One region of the Paenibacillus sp. 1182 genome, then DNA from elsewhere that is predicted to be linked to it. Evidence: riboswitches for the same ligand, from Rfam matches in the RefSeq annotation. Region 1 holds a riboswitch; each other region holds the start of a gene.
What was found. A riboswitch is a leader RNA that binds a small molecule or an ion and turns the genes downstream of it on or off. The one in region 1 is predicted to bind cobalamin.
Positions count from the first base shown of each region.

Region 2: another riboswitch for cobalamin. It lies ahead of metE (5-methyltetrahydropteroyltriglutamate--homocysteine S-methyltransferase); the one in region 1 lies ahead of JOD82_RS03265 (ABC transporter substrate-binding protein).
Region 3: another riboswitch for cobalamin. It lies ahead of cobJ (precorrin-3B C(17)-methyltransferase); the one in region 1 lies ahead of JOD82_RS03265 (ABC transporter substrate-binding protein).
Region 4: another riboswitch for cobalamin. It lies ahead of JOD82_RS15360 (ABC transporter substrate-binding protein); the one in region 1 lies ahead of JOD82_RS03265 (ABC transporter substrate-binding protein).

Region 1 is NZ_JAFICR010000002.1:50,302-54,634, reverse strand. It holds gene nikB (nickel ABC transporter permease) at 1-401, opposite strand, end outside; gene JOD82_RS03265 (ABC transporter substrate-binding protein) at 417-1,997, opposite strand; cobalamin riboswitch at 2,215-2,412, opposite strand; gene JOD82_RS03260 (nucleobase:cation symporter-2 family protein) at 3,170-4,333, opposite strand, start outside.
Region 2 is NZ_JAFICR010000002.1:285,738-290,070, forward strand. It holds gene JOD82_RS04330 (DUF6985 domain-containing protein) at 1-38, shown strand, start outside; gene metE (5-methyltetrahydropteroyltriglutamate--homocysteine S-methyltransferase) at 126-2,444, opposite strand; cobalamin riboswitch at 2,606-2,801, opposite strand; gene nrdG (anaerobic ribonucleoside-triphosphate reductase activating protein) at 2,981-3,478, opposite strand; gene JOD82_RS04345 (anaerobic ribonucleoside triphosphate reductase) at 3,475-4,333, opposite strand, start outside.
Region 3 is NZ_JAFICR010000002.1:315,207-319,539, forward strand. It holds gene JOD82_RS04465 (uroporphyrinogen-III synthase) at 1-440, shown strand, start outside; gene JOD82_RS04470 (LOG family protein) at 642-1,196, shown strand; cobalamin riboswitch at 1,254-1,439, shown strand; gene cobJ (precorrin-3B C(17)-methyltransferase) at 1,751-3,532, shown strand; gene JOD82_RS04480 (sirohydrochlorin chelatase) at 3,625-4,333, shown strand, end outside.
Region 4 is NZ_JAFICR010000007.1:65,133-69,465, reverse strand. It holds gene cobD (threonine-phosphate decarboxylase CobD) at 1-395, shown strand, start outside; gene cbiB (adenosylcobinamide-phosphate synthase CbiB) at 385-1,356, shown strand; gene JOD82_RS15365 (histidine phosphatase family protein) at 1,406-2,158, shown strand; cobalamin riboswitch at 2,281-2,472, shown strand; gene JOD82_RS15360 (ABC transporter substrate-binding protein) at 2,680-3,687, shown strand; gene JOD82_RS15355 (FecCD family ABC transporter permease) at 3,684-4,333, shown strand, end outside.

The DNA.
Region 1 (4,333 bases):
AGACGATCCAGTGGACCGCTGATTTTTAGCGAGGCAGCCAGCCCCAGCCCCAGCGTAAGCACCGTCATGACGGCGAAGCCCGCAGCAGCTAGCTCCACAGTAGCAGGAAGTCTGTTCCACAGTTCGGCTAGCACCGACTCCTTGGATACATACGAAGTGCCCCAATGCCCTGTGAACACATCCCGCAGCCAGTTCACATATTGAATATGAAGCGGTTCGTTTAAGCCCAGTTCCTTTCGTAGCGTCGTCAACGCCTCCTCAGAGGCAGGGATATTATGCGCGGTGAGCAAAATGGTAGCAGGGTCTCCAGGGGCCAGCCGCATCAGTACAAAAGTCAGCGTGGATACAACGAATACAATAATGAGTAGCTGCGCCACACGTTCCAGTATAAAACGAATCATAGGATACGCAGCTCGTTATTCCGCAATATCGGATTGCGCTGTAATGTAGTAATACTCGATCGGATGGGGTGTAAAACCCTCCACCCCTTTTTTCACACCAAACACATTATCAGGATGCACAATGAACGACTGTGGCAAATCCGTATTGATGATATCCAGCGCTTGTAGTGTCACAGCATTACGCTGCGCTGTATCCTTCGCCAGCTTCAAGCTGTTAAGAATACTCTCTAGCGGTTTGGAACTATAACGGCTTACATTGGCTTCGCTTTTCGAAGAATAAAACATGTCCATAAAATATTGCGGCTCTCCTGTATGAGCAGTAAGCATACTGTACATAGCAAAATCCCAATCGTTTTTGGTCAACGCCTCGTCAATATTTTCCACCTTGCGAATCTTGACCTGGATTCCCTCTTTCAGCAATTGGCTTTGGATGACCTCAGCCATCACAGAGAGCTCCGGACGCTGAGGGAAAGTCAGCAGCGTAACCTCGAACGGCTTGCCTTGCTTAGTCCATGTCCCTTGGGCGTCCTTCTGCCAGCCATCCTTCGTCAACAGTTGCTCTGCCGTTCCGTCCAGCGCTTTACGCTCAACTTTACCGAAGGGAAGAATGCTCGGGAACGGGCTGCTTGCCTCCGTACCGAAGCCCCTCATGACGGCGCTCACAATCGATACGCGTGGAATCAGGCTGTCCACCACCTTACGGTTCGCCGCATCCTTGAATACTGGCGATTCCATATTGTACACGATCATATGGGTGCGCAAGGACGGAGCCGACAGCACTTGTAGCCTGTCGTTCTTTTTCAGTACCTCTGCGTTATCAACCGGAATATCCGTCGCTACGTCCACCTCACCGGATTGCAGTGCCATCAGGCGCGAATTCCCGTCCGTAATGAACTTCATCGTCGCTTCAGCCAATCGTGCCTTCTCGCCCCAGTATCCGTCATAACGCTCTACGACCAACGATTGGTCCTTGTTGAATGCTTTGACTTTAAAGGCGCCTGTCATCGCTGGGTAACTCTGTTCATCTTTCATCGATGCCACATCCAGTACAATCGTCGATGGATCAGCTAGATTAGACACCAACGCCGCATTCGGCTGGTTTGTCGTGATCTTCAAGGCCAGCGGGCCGCTTACATCAATGGACTTCACATTCAGTAAATCCTTCGCCAGATGGCTTTTCTCAATAGAGCGTAACAAAGACGCTTTTACACTTGCTGCATCCATACTTTTTCCATTATGAAAAGTGACTTTATCCTGCAAGCTGAACGTCCAAACTGTAGGGCTATCCTGCTTCCACTCCTTTGCCAGCCAAGCCACAGGCTCCAGCTTTTCATTCAAACGTACCAGTGTCTCACCTGCACCGGATCGCATCACATCCCAGCTATTATCTCCATGCGGGTCAACGCCTGACGGTTTCCATGTATACGCCATTACCAGCTTTTTATCTGTCGCTGTTTGTTGTGCTGACGCGTTTTCACCCTTGCCGGAGCTATCCGACGTCCTATTGCTGGCACATCCCGAAAGAGCCATAACTGCCAGCAGCAGCATCACCCCTGTACATATCAACCATGAACGCCTGCTACGATTGCTTATCATTCGATGAATCCCCCTCTATCTTGTAAAATCGCATAAACCTAACGCAAAACGCGAAAAAAGCATTCCAGACCACTTAATTAGCAGTCAGAAATGCCTTCAATATAAAATGTCAGAACTCACCTCGAAGCCAACTCCAAAAACATAGAAGGGATCAGATCGGTTTCAGACATTCCGTATGCAGCACGCCTAACCACCTCCCCAGCATCCCGTGGGTCTGACAGTGATGTCAAAACAGGCAGGTCTCCTGACTCCAGGCGTATCTTTCAGGCCTTCCCGGTTCTTCACAATTCCAGTGGCTGTTCTGAAAGCTCCAGCAGTATCCTGCTGATGCCTGTATACAGTGGCGGGCCCGTGTCGGAATCAACCGAACTTCCCTTTTAAGTGAACATGCTCAACAACTATGTACATCGTCTCTACGAAACCCCATACATAGAGTTGTCCGGCTCACACCTGTTTTCTTCCTTTATTTCTTTTCATTACGATCTTATTTTGTTGTCACAGGCTTGTCAATAAAGGCTGCACAATAATTTAAATTTGAACGATAAGGTAGAAACAAGACATAACCTCCAATTGCGTGCACGCAATTGAAGTGTTAAAATTAGGTATAGAGTAAACCACCGTGTCCGTATACTAAAAAGAGTCTTCGCCGCGCCAACGGCAAAGACTCTTAGGACTTGAAAGGCTGTGGATCACCACCACGGTGCGCTGCATAACTAAATGTCAATGCAAACGAAACCCACCGTTAGGGGCCAACCTAATTACGCGGTGGGTTTTCGCTTGTTCCGAAATTTTCGACGTAGCCAGCGATAAAGTTTACGAATACTAAACGCCAGGCTTAGTAACGTAACCATCCAACGCAACACATCGTAGCACGACACAAGGTTGACCATCGGCTTCACCCCCTTTCGGGAAGCTGCACCGTGGTCCGAAAACATCCACCACTATTCAAAATCCATAAGGTAAATTATACCATGATATCGCCCGCTACTCTAGCAAATTCTTCTAGTAAGTAAACTGGGAAACGCACCAAATTAGAGCTACCCATTTCATTCCGCAGTTTATCTATATATCCCCAGACAGCAAGGGGATCTACTATCTGGATAACCCCATGCCAAACAGCCGGAAAAGAGGCATACGTCCTCTCTCCGGCTATCTTTATTTATTTCTAATCATCAAACCTTCTGTGGAACCTCCTGAACCGTCACGCTTTTGACCGATTCCCCTTGTTTTCTCGTCAAAACGATGTTCAAGACAATCGCTGTAATCGAGCCCGAAACAATACCATTTTGCAACAACATTTTGGCAAAGCTCGGCAGCTGGTCGAACATTTGTGGCAGAACGGCAGAACCTAGGCCCACAGCAATACTGCATGCTGCGATCAGCAGATTGCTTTCCTTTCGCAGATCCACTTCTGACAAAATAGACATGCCTGATGCAGCGACCGAGCCAAACATGACGATCATCGCCCCGCCCAGCACAGCGTTAGGAATCACTGTCGTTAAAGCAGCCAGCTTAGGCAGCAAACCGAGAACAACCATGATACCGCCCGCAGCAAAAATAACGTTCCGCGATTTGACGCGTGTGAGCGAGATCAGACCCACATTTTGCGAGAAGGCTGTATAAGGAAACGCGTTAAAAATACCCCCAAGCATAATCGCAAGTCCTTCCGAACGAAGTCCATTGACGATCTGCTTTTGCTCTACCTTTTGATCAATCGCCTTGCCTACTGCCAGATAAACACCCGTAGACTCGACCATGCTGACAATATTGACGATAATCATCGTACAAACTGCCATCATGCTAAACTCTGGCTTACCAAAATAAAACGGCTGCGCGACACTCACCCATGAGGCCTCCGCCACGGGGGCAAAATGCACCATTCCCATTCCATAAGCAACCACCGTACCCGCGAACAGACCAATAAGCACGGAAATCGAGCGCAAAAAGCCTTTTGCCAACCGATTCACAAGCAGGATAACCAGTAGTGTAACTAACGCCAGCAGCAAATTGCGTGGCTGTCCAAAGTCCGAACTGCCCTGGCCCCCTGCTACATTGTTCATCGCCACCGGAATAAGGGATAGACCGATAATTGTAACGACCGAACCCGTAACGACCGTCGGGAAAAAGCGTAGCAGCTTGCCATACAGCGGTGCCGCAAGCACCACGAATATACCAGACAAAATAATGGCACCGTACGCTGTCGCCAAATTTGAGGTCGAAGCAATCGCGATGATAGGCCCTACTGCCGTGAACGTACAGCCTAAAATGACAGGCAGTCTACTACCGAAAAAGCGTGTGCCCATAATTTGTAATAACGTAGCAATCCCGCAAGTGAA
Region 2 (4,333 bases), 240 kb from region 1:
ATATTCAAGGCGCTTATACATTATATGACCTAGAATAAATCCCCTTCCCGGGCTTTTAGCAGAAAGGACCGGAAAGGGGAACAGAATATGTTGAAAATGAAGGCGTGATTCGAAACGATAAAAAATTAGTTGGATACAGCCAATGCAGCCCGGGCTGCTTGAGCGGCTTGTACCATTTGTCGCAAGGCGGCGACAGATTCCTCTTTGGTGCGGGTTTTCAGACCACAATCTGGATTAACCCAGAACAAATCTGATGGCAGTACGCGCAGGGCACGCTGGATCATGCTTAGCATTTCAGATACATCGGGGATGCGCGGACTGTGGATATCGTACACGCCCAGACCGATGCCTTTGTCGTATACCTGATCTTCAAAGCTGACAATCAGTTCTCCGTGGCTTCGCGAAGTTTCAATAGATATAACGTCGGCATCCATGTCGGAGATGGACTGAATCATATGCTGAAATTCGGAATAGCACATATGCGTATGGATTTGGGTCGCAGGTTCAACGGTGGCCGTGGTCACAAGGAAGGCTTGAACTGCCCAATCCAGATAGGCTTGCTGTTGTTCTTTTTTCAGCGGAAGCCCTTCACGAATTGCGGGTTCATCGACCTGAATCATGCTGATGCCCGCTTGTTCCAGTGCCTCTACCTCTGCCCGTAATGCCAGAGCCAATTGTAAAGCAACTTGGCTACGCGGAATATCATTGCGTTCAAAAGACCAGTTCAAAATGGTCACAGGGCCTGTAAGCATTCCCTTAACAGGCTTGGAAGTTAACGATTGAGCGAATGCCGTTTCTTCCACAGTCATGGGCTGATCGAAGGAGACGTCTCCGTATATAATCGGCGGTTTGACACAGCGGGAGCCGTAGGACTGCACCCATCCGTTTTGTGTAAAAGCAAAGCCATTCAGCTTTTCGCCAAAAAATTCAACCATATCGGTCCGCTCAAATTCCCCGTGTACAAGCACGTCAATGCCAATGTCCTCCTGAATATCAATCCATTCCTTGATTTGCTGTTGGATGAACGTCCGGTATTGCTCGGCAGACCATTCTCCTTTGCGATAGTGCAGGCGGGCCTTGCGGATCTCGGCGGTTTGCGGGAAGCTACCAATGGTCGTCGTAGGCAGTGGAGGCAACTTCAGCTTATTTTGCTGAATCTCACGACGCTCGGCGAAAGGAACGCTGCGTGTTAGAGGCTCCTTTGCCAGCAAGTCAGCCAGATCGTCAGCTGTTTGTACGCGTGCCGCTGAGCTGTTGAAACGGGCTACCGCATCTGCACTTTGTCCAAGCTTGGTGAGTGCGGATGGATCGTGTTTGCCAAGTGCAGCCGTCAGGACGGCGATTTCCTCAAGCTTTTCATCGGCAAAAGCCAGCGCTTGCACCAGTTCTCGATCCAGCTTGTGCTCTGCTTCCAGACTGACTGGCACATGCAGCAGACTGCATGATGGCTGTACGATAAGCTGCTCGGCAGTGGTCTGTTCTGCTAACTGACCCAGCAGGGTAGCCACAGCGTTAAGGTCGCTGCGCCATATATTGCGCCCGTCAATGACCCCAGCGCCCAGCGTTTTTCCTTTAGGGAAACCATACTGCAATATATGCTGGAGATTTTCGCCATCATCATACACAAAATCAAGACCCAGTCCCTGTACCGGAAGTGCGGACAGACGCTCATAATGGTCCAGGCTGCCAAAGTAAGTTTGCAGCATTATATTTAAAGAGGGCGCAGCTTGGGCCAAAGCTTCATAGACTTCCTGAATAATGTCCAGATCCTCTACTGGGAATGAGGTGGTCAGGACAGGTTCATCGATTTGGACCCACTGAACACCTTCTGCTGCTAGTTCAGACAGGACACGGGTGTATAAAGGCAGGAAGGTTCTTATAATAGAAGCAAGCTCCTTGCGATCATAGCCTTTGGAAAGGGTAACGAATGAATAGGGGCCGATGAGGACCGGTTTCCCATCAATGCCTAGCTCTTGTTTTGCTTCACGATAAGCCCGTAAAGGTTTATTTTCAGTGAACACCGGGACTGCGTTTGCCAATTCAGGAACGATGTAGTGATAATTGGTGTTCATCCATTTGGTCATTTCACTGGCGGTTGCTCCCTTCTGTCCACGAGCGATCCCGAAATACACGGACAGAGGAATCGGACCTGCGGGACGATGGTTGAACCGTTCGGGTACGAGACCAAACATCACAGATGTATCCAGCATGTGATCATAATAGGAGAAGTCTCCGACAGGAATGCGATCAATCCCCTTGTCACGCTGCTTGCTCAGATGCTCCAACCGTAATCTTTTCATTTCCGTTTGCAGTTCGCTTTCGCTAATACTGCCGTTCCAGAAGCGTTCCAGTGCTTTCTTCCATTCCCGGTTTTCGCCGATACGCGGATATCCTAGATTACTGCTAATTAAGCCGGACAATTCAGGCCATTCAATGACGGACATGTACTTTTCCTCCTAGTGGGTGGCTGTTTTATTTTTACGTACCAAAAAAGGCATTCTTCCCCCCAGAGTTAAAAATAAGTAGGGGAAAGAATGCCTCCGTGATTAAAAAATCAAAAATACGGCGACTGCTCTTAACACCTCCCTATCTTCCGTAGGTACTTGCGATGTTGTTAAAATAGGCAGGTCTCCTGACTTACGGATCATGACTCTCAGCATCCCTTCCCGGTCTGTGGACCAGTGGTTGTATGAACAGCTGAAAGTTCCCCGTTTACAGTGGCGGGACCGTGCCGGATTTGCACCGGCTTCCCTTTTAAGCCTGATCTGAATAGAACAGACACCTATCTCCAAGCTATGCGGTTAAGGTATGACGAATAATTATGCACTCGTATACTTGTTCACCATCATAAGTGAAACTTGCAGGATGCGCAATAGAAACTGCAATGGAATCTGTTAGGGATATGCAAAAAAAGACAAGCCTCATCCATGATGGAGACTTGTCCTAGATTAGATATAGCATTTGCCGAGTAACCTTCGCCTTAAGTCAATGAAACGGTGTAACCTGCCTGAATGCTGGCTTTTACATCTACCAGACGCTGGTTGCGACTGCCCCGGAAGGGAAGGGTCAGGTCCTTTTGCTGTTCTACAAAGCGACCATCCACAATCACATCGCACAAAAGTGCTAGCTTTTGTCGCTCCTGATCTGTGAGTAGATCTTCATAGACAAAGCCAGTGTAAGCCCACACAGTTCGGTCGGGACAGGCCGCACGGAAGTCACGCACAAATTGCGAGCATTCTGCTGCTGAGAAAAACGGGTCTCCCCCGCAGAGAGTCAGTCCGTCCAACAACGGATTTTCCATGATGTCACGAATGACCTCCTGTTGTCGTTGGGGGGTGAATGGCTCACCTGCACGGAAGCTCCACGACGCTGGATTAAAGCATCCGGGACAGGCATGACGGCAACCGCTAATGAACACGACGGTACGCAGGCCGTATCCTTCATTCAGAGATTCCGGAATGTAGCCACATAAATTCACTTATGTTTCACCCGGTCTCGAACTTCTGCCTGTTTTGCAGCATTAAATCGAACGGTATAATCTCCTGTCAGATATCCGGTTACCCGACGTAAGCGCTGAAAGTGTGTGTGCTCCTCATCTGTGCCACATTGGGGGCAGCTTGTCCCGATAATCCCTTCATAACCGCATTCCGTACAACGATCCACCGGATGGTTGATGGAAAAGTAGCCGATATTCTGATGCAGCGCGTATTGAACAATTTTAAGAAACGCATCCGGGTTATTCCGCGCATTACCGTCCAGCTCAATGTATGATATCGCACCAGCGTTGCATAGGTTATGGAACGGAGCTTCCAAGCTGATTTTACGAGCAGCCGGGAGCGTGTAATACACGGGAATATGAAAAGAATTCGTGTAATATTCTCGATCATTTACCTCAGGAATAATCCCGAAATCACGTTGATCCAGCAAGGTGAACTTGCCCGACAGACCTTCGGCAGGCGTAGCAAATAATGTAATATTTAGATTGTGATATTCACTCATTCGATCGCAATACACGCGCATAGAAGTGATGATTCGCTGTGCCTCGCGGTATACGAAATCATCCTCCCCGTGGTGTTTTCCGTATAGTGCCTTCATGCACTCAGCCAGTCCGATGAATCCGATCGAAAGCGTACCGTGTTTTAGTATGCTTCCCACCTTATCATCTGGCTCTAGTTGTTCTCCACCTTCCCATACCCCTTCGCGCATCATAAAGTCCGAGGCTTTGGCCGGCTGGCTGGTCTGGATTTGATAGCGATGGATTAGGCCATCCACCGCAATGCGCATAACTTCTTCTAGTCTCGCATCAAAGCGATCACGGTCAGGTGTCAGGCGT
Region 3 (4,333 bases), 260 kb from region 1:
AGGAAGTGCTGTTGCAGCTGCATGGCGATCCAGCCCCACGGTTGGTAAAATGGCTGGACGAGCAGGGGGCAGTGACCCGCCAGGTACTTCCTTATAAGCATATCCCACCCGAGGAAGCAAAATTGCAGGCGTTACTGGAGGATGTTATCCATCGTAATGTTGATGCCGTTACATTCACGAGTGGTCCGCAAATTCGATTTTTGGCCCAATATGCCAGAGAGCAAAATCGAATTGAGGATTTACTGGAAGCTTTTCGTGAGGATGTGATTGCTGTATCCGTAGGGAAGGTGACTGCACAGTCCATTGTGGAAGAAGGGATTGATCGAGTCGTGTTTCCAACCGAAGAGCGCATGGGCGCGATGATGGTGGAGCTGGGCAAATATTTTGAACATAACGATTCGGTGCATGGCTGTGGTCTGAAGATCATGAATGGTCATTGAAATGAGATCAAAATTATAAATGCAGATGCTAAAAAATGAACTTATATTTCGGGATACAGAGTAAAATAAAGATAAGGGCCTACGAGGTCTTTATCTTTTTTTGTTGGACATGCATCGACAAAGATTTTTGTTATAGCGAAAATGTTTATCTAATATAATGAATAAGTTTCGATGCTACTTAGGACAGGAGCTGAGACGTTAATGAATTCTATTTGCGTATTTGCCGGGTCCAGACCTGGACATTCATCGGTATATGTTGAGGCAGCAGGCAAACTGGGAGAAGCCATGGCTCGCCATCATATCCGTCTGATCTATGGCGGCTCTAGCAGGGGGCTAATGGGAGAGGTGGCAGATGGAATGCTGGCGGGTGACGGTCAGGTCACTGGCATTATGCCCACCCTGTTATTTGATGCAGAGATCATTCATCGGGGAGTTACCGAATTTATTGAGGTAGCAAGCATGCATGAGCGTAAAGCGGCAATGAGCGAGATGGCCGATGCTTTTATTGCCCTTCCGGGTGGTTTGGGAACCTTTGAAGAGCTGTTCGAGGTACTATGCTGGGCGCAAATCGGCATTCATCGCAAGCCCATTGGGCTGCTGAATGTGAATGGATATTTTGACCCGTTAGTAGAAATGGTGCGTCATAGTGTGCAAGAGGGGTTTACCGGGAGTGAGCATCCAGCGCTACTGAGCATCTCCGCAGACCCGGACGAATTGCTACATATGTTAAAAAATAAAGCACAGAACTTGAAATAAAGCTTTTTTCGTGCTTGCACAACTGATTGAGGCAAGGTTATGATAAGACCCATAATCAAATAGCGGACAGACAAGGTGCCTTTGCGGTTGAGCAAAGGGTAACAGGGAATCGGGTGCAAATCCCGAGCGGTCCCGCCACTGTAAGGAAGAGGATTTTTTTAATTGGTCACTCGTGAAAAACGGGGAAGACGAAAGAATCCGTTGATGCCAAGCCAGGAGACCTACCTTGATCTGTATGCACCGTTAACCTTCGCGGAGAGGATGGGTGTACGAAATCAGGAAATCAGGCACACGTTGCTTTTTCCATGTTGGCTAGAGGTTTGCGTGGATATGAACGTGCAGCAGCGTTTGAAGCGTAAACAGACAGATGGAAAACAACGGCAGGCTGGAGGAAGACAAATCGTGTCTTCTTACGCTGTTTGTTCGTCTGATGAGAGATACGTACATAGAAACCCCATCCGGGCAGGATGGGGTTTTTTTAAGTTACACGATGTGCATAAATCATTGAAATAGATAGGATAGCTGCCCTGAAAAGGATGAATAGGAGGAGTACGATGAGCCCATTAGGAAAATTGTTGGTGATTGGATTTGGACCAGGAGATATGGAACATATCACAAAACGGGCGCTGGATGCGCTGGACGAAAGTGAGGTCATTATCGGCTACAATACCTACGTTGATTTGATCCGTCCGCTGTTGAACGGACAGGAGATTGTACGCACAGGGATGACAGAGGAAGTGAGCCGTGCGCAGGAGGCGGTTCGCCAAGCAGAGATGGGCAAGAAGGTAGCTGTCATTTCCAGTGGAGATGCGGGAGTCTATGGTATGGCAGGGCTGGTGTACGAAGTGCTGATGCAAAAAGGCTGGCGACGCGAGGACGGAGTTGAAGTAGAAGTCGTGCCGGGGATCTCGGCTATTCAGTCCTGTGCTTCACTGTTGGGGGCGCCAGTGATGCATGATGCGTGCACAATTAGTCTGAGTGATCATCTGACCCCATGGGAAACGATTGTGAAGCGCGTAGAAGCAGCGGCTTCGGCCGATTTTGTGATTGCATTATATAATCCGCGCAGTGGCCGGCGTACCCGCCAGATTGTGGAGACGCAGTCCATTTTGCTGCGTTACCGCGATCCGCAAACTCCGGTTGGGCTGGTGAAGAGTGCTTATCGTGAACGTCAGCAAGTTATTGTAACGACGCTGGAAGATATGCTGAACCACGACATCGGGATGCTGACGACTGTAATCATCGGCAATTCCTCGACGACGGTGTATGACGGCTTGATCGTGACTCCGCGCGGATATCAGCGCAAATACACGCTGGATGCGACCGAGCAGGCGCTCAAGCCACATCAGCGTCTCCGCACAGAAGCGGAGCCGTGGTCGCTGGATGCGTCGCAGGCTGGAGCAGCTCCAGCCGTGAATGGACCCTCCGCGAGCGGCGCTGCGGTTGCCACGCAGGCACGCCCGCAAGCGATGGCTGCTGTGCAGGCAACAACTGCTGTGCAAACCGGCACGGCCCCGGCATCGCTGGCGGCAGAGGCGCTAAGCCGCCTCGCTGTCGGCGGCAAGCTGCCTGGCGAAGCCAACGCTCGCTGGAGCGGGCAAGCGCCTACCGCCAAGAGCACCGCCGGAACGTCGGCGGTGGCCGGAGCAGGGGCCGCGGCCGGGATGGCGACAGGCGGCTTTGGCAAGCCTGCGCTGTTTGAGGTGGGTGTTTCCCCGGGTGTGGGAAACAAGAAATTCACCGCTCGCCAGATGGCGCTGCTCGCCGAGGTAGCGGGTGATGATGGCGAGCTGGAATACACGCCGGATCATCAGATCGTGCTGCGCGTGCCGTGTGCAGACCCCGAGGAACTGGTCGGGCGGCTGCGGGATGAACGATTCATTGTCATGCCGATTGGCGATGTGTTTAAGGTGAAGGCGTGCGACTTCTGCAATATGGAGAAGGATGACTCGGTGCCTGTGGCTGAGCATTTACAGGTTGTACTTGGCGGATTACAGGCACCCAAGGAAACGAGCATTGCTTTGAACGGATGCGGTATGGCCTGCTATGGAGCCGTACTAGAGGATATCGGAATCGTCTATCGCAAGGGTGGGTACGATCTCTTCCTCGGTGGCAAAAAATTCGGCCGCAATGCTCATGCCGCTCAGCCTGTAGCGGAAGGAATTCCGGGTGATCAGATTACGGACATCGTGGAGCATGTCATCGCTGAATATAAGGAAAAAGGACATCCGAATGAGCGCTTTCATAAATTTTTTAAGCGTGTAGGTGTCGTTGCGGGGTTCCGGCATGAAGATGCACCAGTAACGGTAGAAGTGAATGCGGTTTGTGGTGATTAATGGACTGAAGGCCTGATGAACGGGATACAAGCATATATATAAAATAGGGCGTCATGCAGGCTATCCCTATTAAAGAGGAGGAAACAACAGCAGTGGATGCAATATTGTTGGTTGGACATGGAAGTCGGGACCCGGAGGGGAACCAGGAACTGCTGGAATTTGCACAGGCAGTGGCAGATCGGGTACCGGATATGTGCGTGGAAACCTGTTTCTTGGAGCTGGCACGTCCCAGCATTGCTGATGGGATGCAAACTTGTGTGGAGAAAGGGGCGACGCGTGTCGTTCTTATTCCGATTATTTTGTTCGCAGCGATACATGCCAAAATTGATATTCCGATGGCTATTGACCGGGCAAAGGCGAAATATCCGCAGGTGGAATTTGTATACGGACGTCCGATTGGTGTTCACGAGAAAATCGTCAGCATTCTGCTAAGCCGCTTGAAAGAGGCCCAGCCGGTTGCAGTTCCAGCGGGGATGATTAGCGCTGTCGAGGCATCTGTCGAGGTACCTGACGAGGAAACGGCGGTACTTGTATTAGGACGCGGAAGTAGCGATCCAGATGCGAACAGTGACTTTTTCAAAATCACCCGTATGCTGTGGGAGAAGCTTTCTTATACATGGGTAGAGAGCAGCTTTATCGGTGTGACGCAGCCTTCCTTTCCCGATGGATTGGAGCGTTGTGTACGATTGGGGGCCAAAAAGATTATCGTGCTTCCCTATTTTCTGTTCACGGGTGTGCTGATTAAACGCATCGGAGAAATGACCCAGGAATTTGCCGAGGCTCACCCTGCATTACAAGTGG
Region 4 (4,333 bases), on a different contig from region 1:
GGCGAATGACGGCCAAACAGGTGACCTGGAGTGTGAATGGATTGGCGTTGCTGGCTGGCGAGGCGTGTTTGAGAAGTGGGCAAGCATATGAGCACCAAACACAGGAGCTGATTGCTGCGGAGCGCAACCGTCTGTTAACCGCCTTGGCGGAATGGGGCTGCGGTGTCGTTCCCGGTGAAGCCAATTACGTGCTGGCAAGGGCGCCGGGTACGTGGAGTGCATCGGCTATTCAGCAGGCGCTTGGACAACGCGGAGTTCTTATACGTAGCTGTGCTATGTATCCGGGACTGACGACGAGCCATTTTCGGATTGCGGTCAAGGATGCAGAAGCCAACGACAGGCTGCTATCTGTATTGGGTGAAGTGCTGGAGGAGGAACAGCGGCGTGACAGTTAGCTTGATTATCCTGGCAGCCTACCTTTTGGACAGGATGATCGGTGATCCGAGGTGGTTGCCGCATCCAGTCATCGGTATGGGACATGCCATTTCGGCATTGGAAAAATTGATTCGCCGCCAGGTCCGAAGTGACCGGGGGCTGAAACGTGCGGGTATACTGCTTCCACTCATTGTGGCGGGAGGCTCCTTTGCGCTCGCCTGGGCGCTGTTGCAATTGCTTGCCTGGATTCATCCGTGGTTATCTGTCGGCGCAGAAATAGTGCTGATTGCGACCACGATTGCTTCCAAAGGACTAAAGGATGCAGGAATGGCAGTCTACCGAGCGTTGCAGGCGGATGACCTGGCTGCGGCACGGCGGGAGCTGGGCATGATAGTCGGGCGGGATACGCAGCAACTTGATGAGCCTGAGATTGTACGCGGTACGGTTGAAACGGTCGCTGAAAATATCGTGGACGCGATTATTTCCCCGCTTTTTTATGCCTTGATCGGGGGAGCACCCTTGGCGCTGGCTTATCGTGCTGTGAATACGCTCGATTCCATGGTTGGCTACAAAAATGAAAAGTATCTGCATTTAGGCTGGGCTTCAGCACGTCTAGATGATGTGGCTAACTACATTCCAGCACGCCTGACAGCGGCAATGCTTGTGATAGCGGCGTGGATGTACAAACGAGATGCTGCAAGAAGCTGGCGCACAGTCAAGCGAGACGCTCGTCTGCACCCAAGTCCGAACAGTGGCTTCCCGGAATCGGCTGTTGCTGGTGCATTGGGGATTCGTCTTGGAGGATATAATGTGTATCATGGCGTGCGCTCCTTTCGTGCATACATGGGGGATTGGATACGACCGCTAGAGTCGAAAGATATACGGCATACGATCCAGCTGATGTTCGCCGTGTCCAGTATGTTTGTAGGATTGTGTTTGTTAGGAGCCGCAGGTTGTTTTGCCTTGGGATGGGTGCGGTGAGGGTGAGGAGTGACACACTGAATAATGATCGAGCAGGAAGTGACATTTCTTGAAACAAGATATAGCAGCAAAAAGGACAGTAGAATACGCACAAAGACCGAACTCACAGGAGGATAAGGTGCCGTATGATGCTAAAGAAGATCTGCATTGGGATATGGAGCTCGTGTTAGTTCGTCACGGCACAACCTTATGGAACAAGGAACGTCGATATCTGGGACACTCCGACTTAGGTTTGCTACCGGGGGCAGAGCAGGAATTAAAGCCTTTGCAGGAAAAATTGCAAGGTCAGTCCTTTGCTCGAATCTATTGCAGCGACTTAATGCGATGTCGCCAGACCTTGCAGATCATTGTGCCGGAATCAGAGTTGACGTCTGGGCGTTCCCTATCTACTATGCCTCCTATGATGGAACCATGTCTGCGAGAGCTTCATTTTGGCGAGTGGGATGGAAAAACGTATGACATGCTCAAGGATGTGTCGTTGTATCGGGCTTGGATTGATGAGCCGCAACGGATCACCCCACCTGGTGGAGAGTCTTGGACAGATTTTGTAAATCGTCTGCGCAAATTTCTTGACTCTCTGTATGAATGGCGTGTTGCTATGGAAGTTCAACCCATGGATTTGACTGCTACGTCGCCCTCTGTTTTGGTCGTTACGCATGGTGGCGTAATTCGTCAGCTAGCTTGCATGCTGATACCGGGCCATGATTTTTGGAGTCTGAATCCGAAGCCGGGAGAAGCATTAAGGATTCAATTGAGGCTGGCAGGACCGCACAATTACATAGCGGAAATGCTTCCTCATTAGGTTAGACACCAGCGGATAAAGAGGCTGTTTGGGTTGTAAGCCGCCTCATTTTAACCTATAATCATCAAGTAAAAGAACGGCTTGACTACCACTACATCAAATATCCAGCAGACGAGGTCGGCGCAGCGTGATGAAACTATGGTTTCCCTCCCTGCGCTGTTAAAAGGGAAGTCGGTGTGAATCCGGCGCGGTCCCGCCACTGTAAATGGAAACATGCCCGTTAGTCCTCTTTATATGTTACTAAGCATATGAAAGAATTTCAGGACATGTATTTTACCATAAGTCAGGATACCTGCCCGTCCGCCTGTCACCATAATCCTTCGAGGAAAGGATGACGTGTTCGCAGTGACTGTCCATGCGGAAAGAAGCTGCCGCCTGCGCACGATCTGCGCTAACGTGACCCCTGTGTCCTGATATGAGGATGCGGGGGTTTTTGATAGGAAAAGAAGGCTAGATTTAGAAGATATCTGATGATGTTCAAGTAACGCTCTTAACGATTTATTTATGAAGGGGTGCAAATCATGGCAGGAAAAAAAATAAAGGTGTGGACAACAGGTCTATTGGCTCTGATTTTGGCAGTTGTGCTGAGTGCATGTGGCGCTAATGGAAAAAATGCAGAAAATAAAGAGGGTCAGGCTTCTTCACAGCAGCCGGGACAGGCAGTAAACGCACAAGAGCCTCCGGGCAAAACGGTTTACCCGCTCACAGTTAAAGATGCAACAGGACAGGAATTTACATTCAAAAAAGCGCCGGATAAAATCGTTTCCGTCTCCCCGGCAGAAACCGAGGCGTTGTTCGCCATTGGGCTGGATAAGGAAATTGTCGGCGTCTCCGACTACTCTGATTACCCGGAAGCAGCTACGAAAAAGCCTAAAGTGGGCGGTATTATGAAACCGAACGAAGAGGCGATCATTGCTGCGAACCCGGAAGTCGTTTTTGCAGGGATATCACTTAGTGAACAGGCTACGACCAAGCTGCGCGACATGGGAATTATGATTTTTAAAACGGAACCGAAGACAGTGGAAGATGTCATGGCTAACATCGAATTGTATGGGAAAATCACCGATCATCAGAGAGAAGCAAGAGCGGTGACTGACAAGATGAGAGCAGATGTAGCAGAAGTAAAAGAAGGAATTAAAAATATCGGTAAAGGGCAGAAGCTGCGGGTATACGTCGAGTTTTCACCAGGCTGGACAGTGGGTAAAGGCGAGTTTATGGACGAGCTGATTACGTTGGCGGGCGGCGAAAATGTAGGTGCCACGCAGAAGGGGTGGTACCAAATCAGTGAGGAAAATATTATTGCTGCGAACCCTGACGTGATTTTGTACAGCAAAAGTGTCAAGGACGACAAAACGGGCCAGACGCTCGGTGATATCATTAAAGCTCGCAGTGGATGGGATCAAATATCGGCTGTTCGCCACAACCGGGTGTTTGCCGTGGATGATAATTTGATCAGTCGTCCGGGTCCACGCGTAACGGAAGGTCTCAAGGAAGTGGCCAAGGGCGTGTATCCTGAAATTTTCAAATGAACCGTAAACTGATCGGCTTTGGAGGGACAGGTCTTGTCCTGCTGTTGCTGACGCTGCTGCTCTGTCTTGGCATCGGCTCGGCCAAGCTTCCGGTCAGCCAAATCACGGGCATTCTGGTTAACCACCTACCGTGGTTAGGCGATACGTTTACACCGGATTGGAATACATCCTCAGAGCAGATTATTTTGAAGGTCAGATTGCCACGAGTGTTACTGGGAATGTTGGTAGGAGCAGCGCTGGCGCTGGCGGGAGCCGGATTTCAGGGTGTGCTGCGTAATCCTTTGGCTGATCCGTATACACTGGGGGTATCCTCGGGGGCTTCGGTAGGAGCGGCAGTACTGATTTATTGGGGCCTTCAATTTTCATTTGTTGGCATATGGACGCTGCCGCTAGTGGCATTTACGACCGGAATGCTTACGCTGTGGATGGTGCTGACGTTGGCACGGGAAGGTGGGAAAATTCCGACACAAAGTCTCATTTTGTCGGGTGTGGTGATGCAATCCTTTCTGGGAGCGGTTGTTTCCTTTCTGACAGCCATGTCGAAGGAGACGGTCAATGAAATATTGTACTGGACGATGGGAAGTCTTAGTCTGCGCGGTTGGTCATATACAGGAATCCTTTTACCTTATGTGGTCATAGGGCTGGT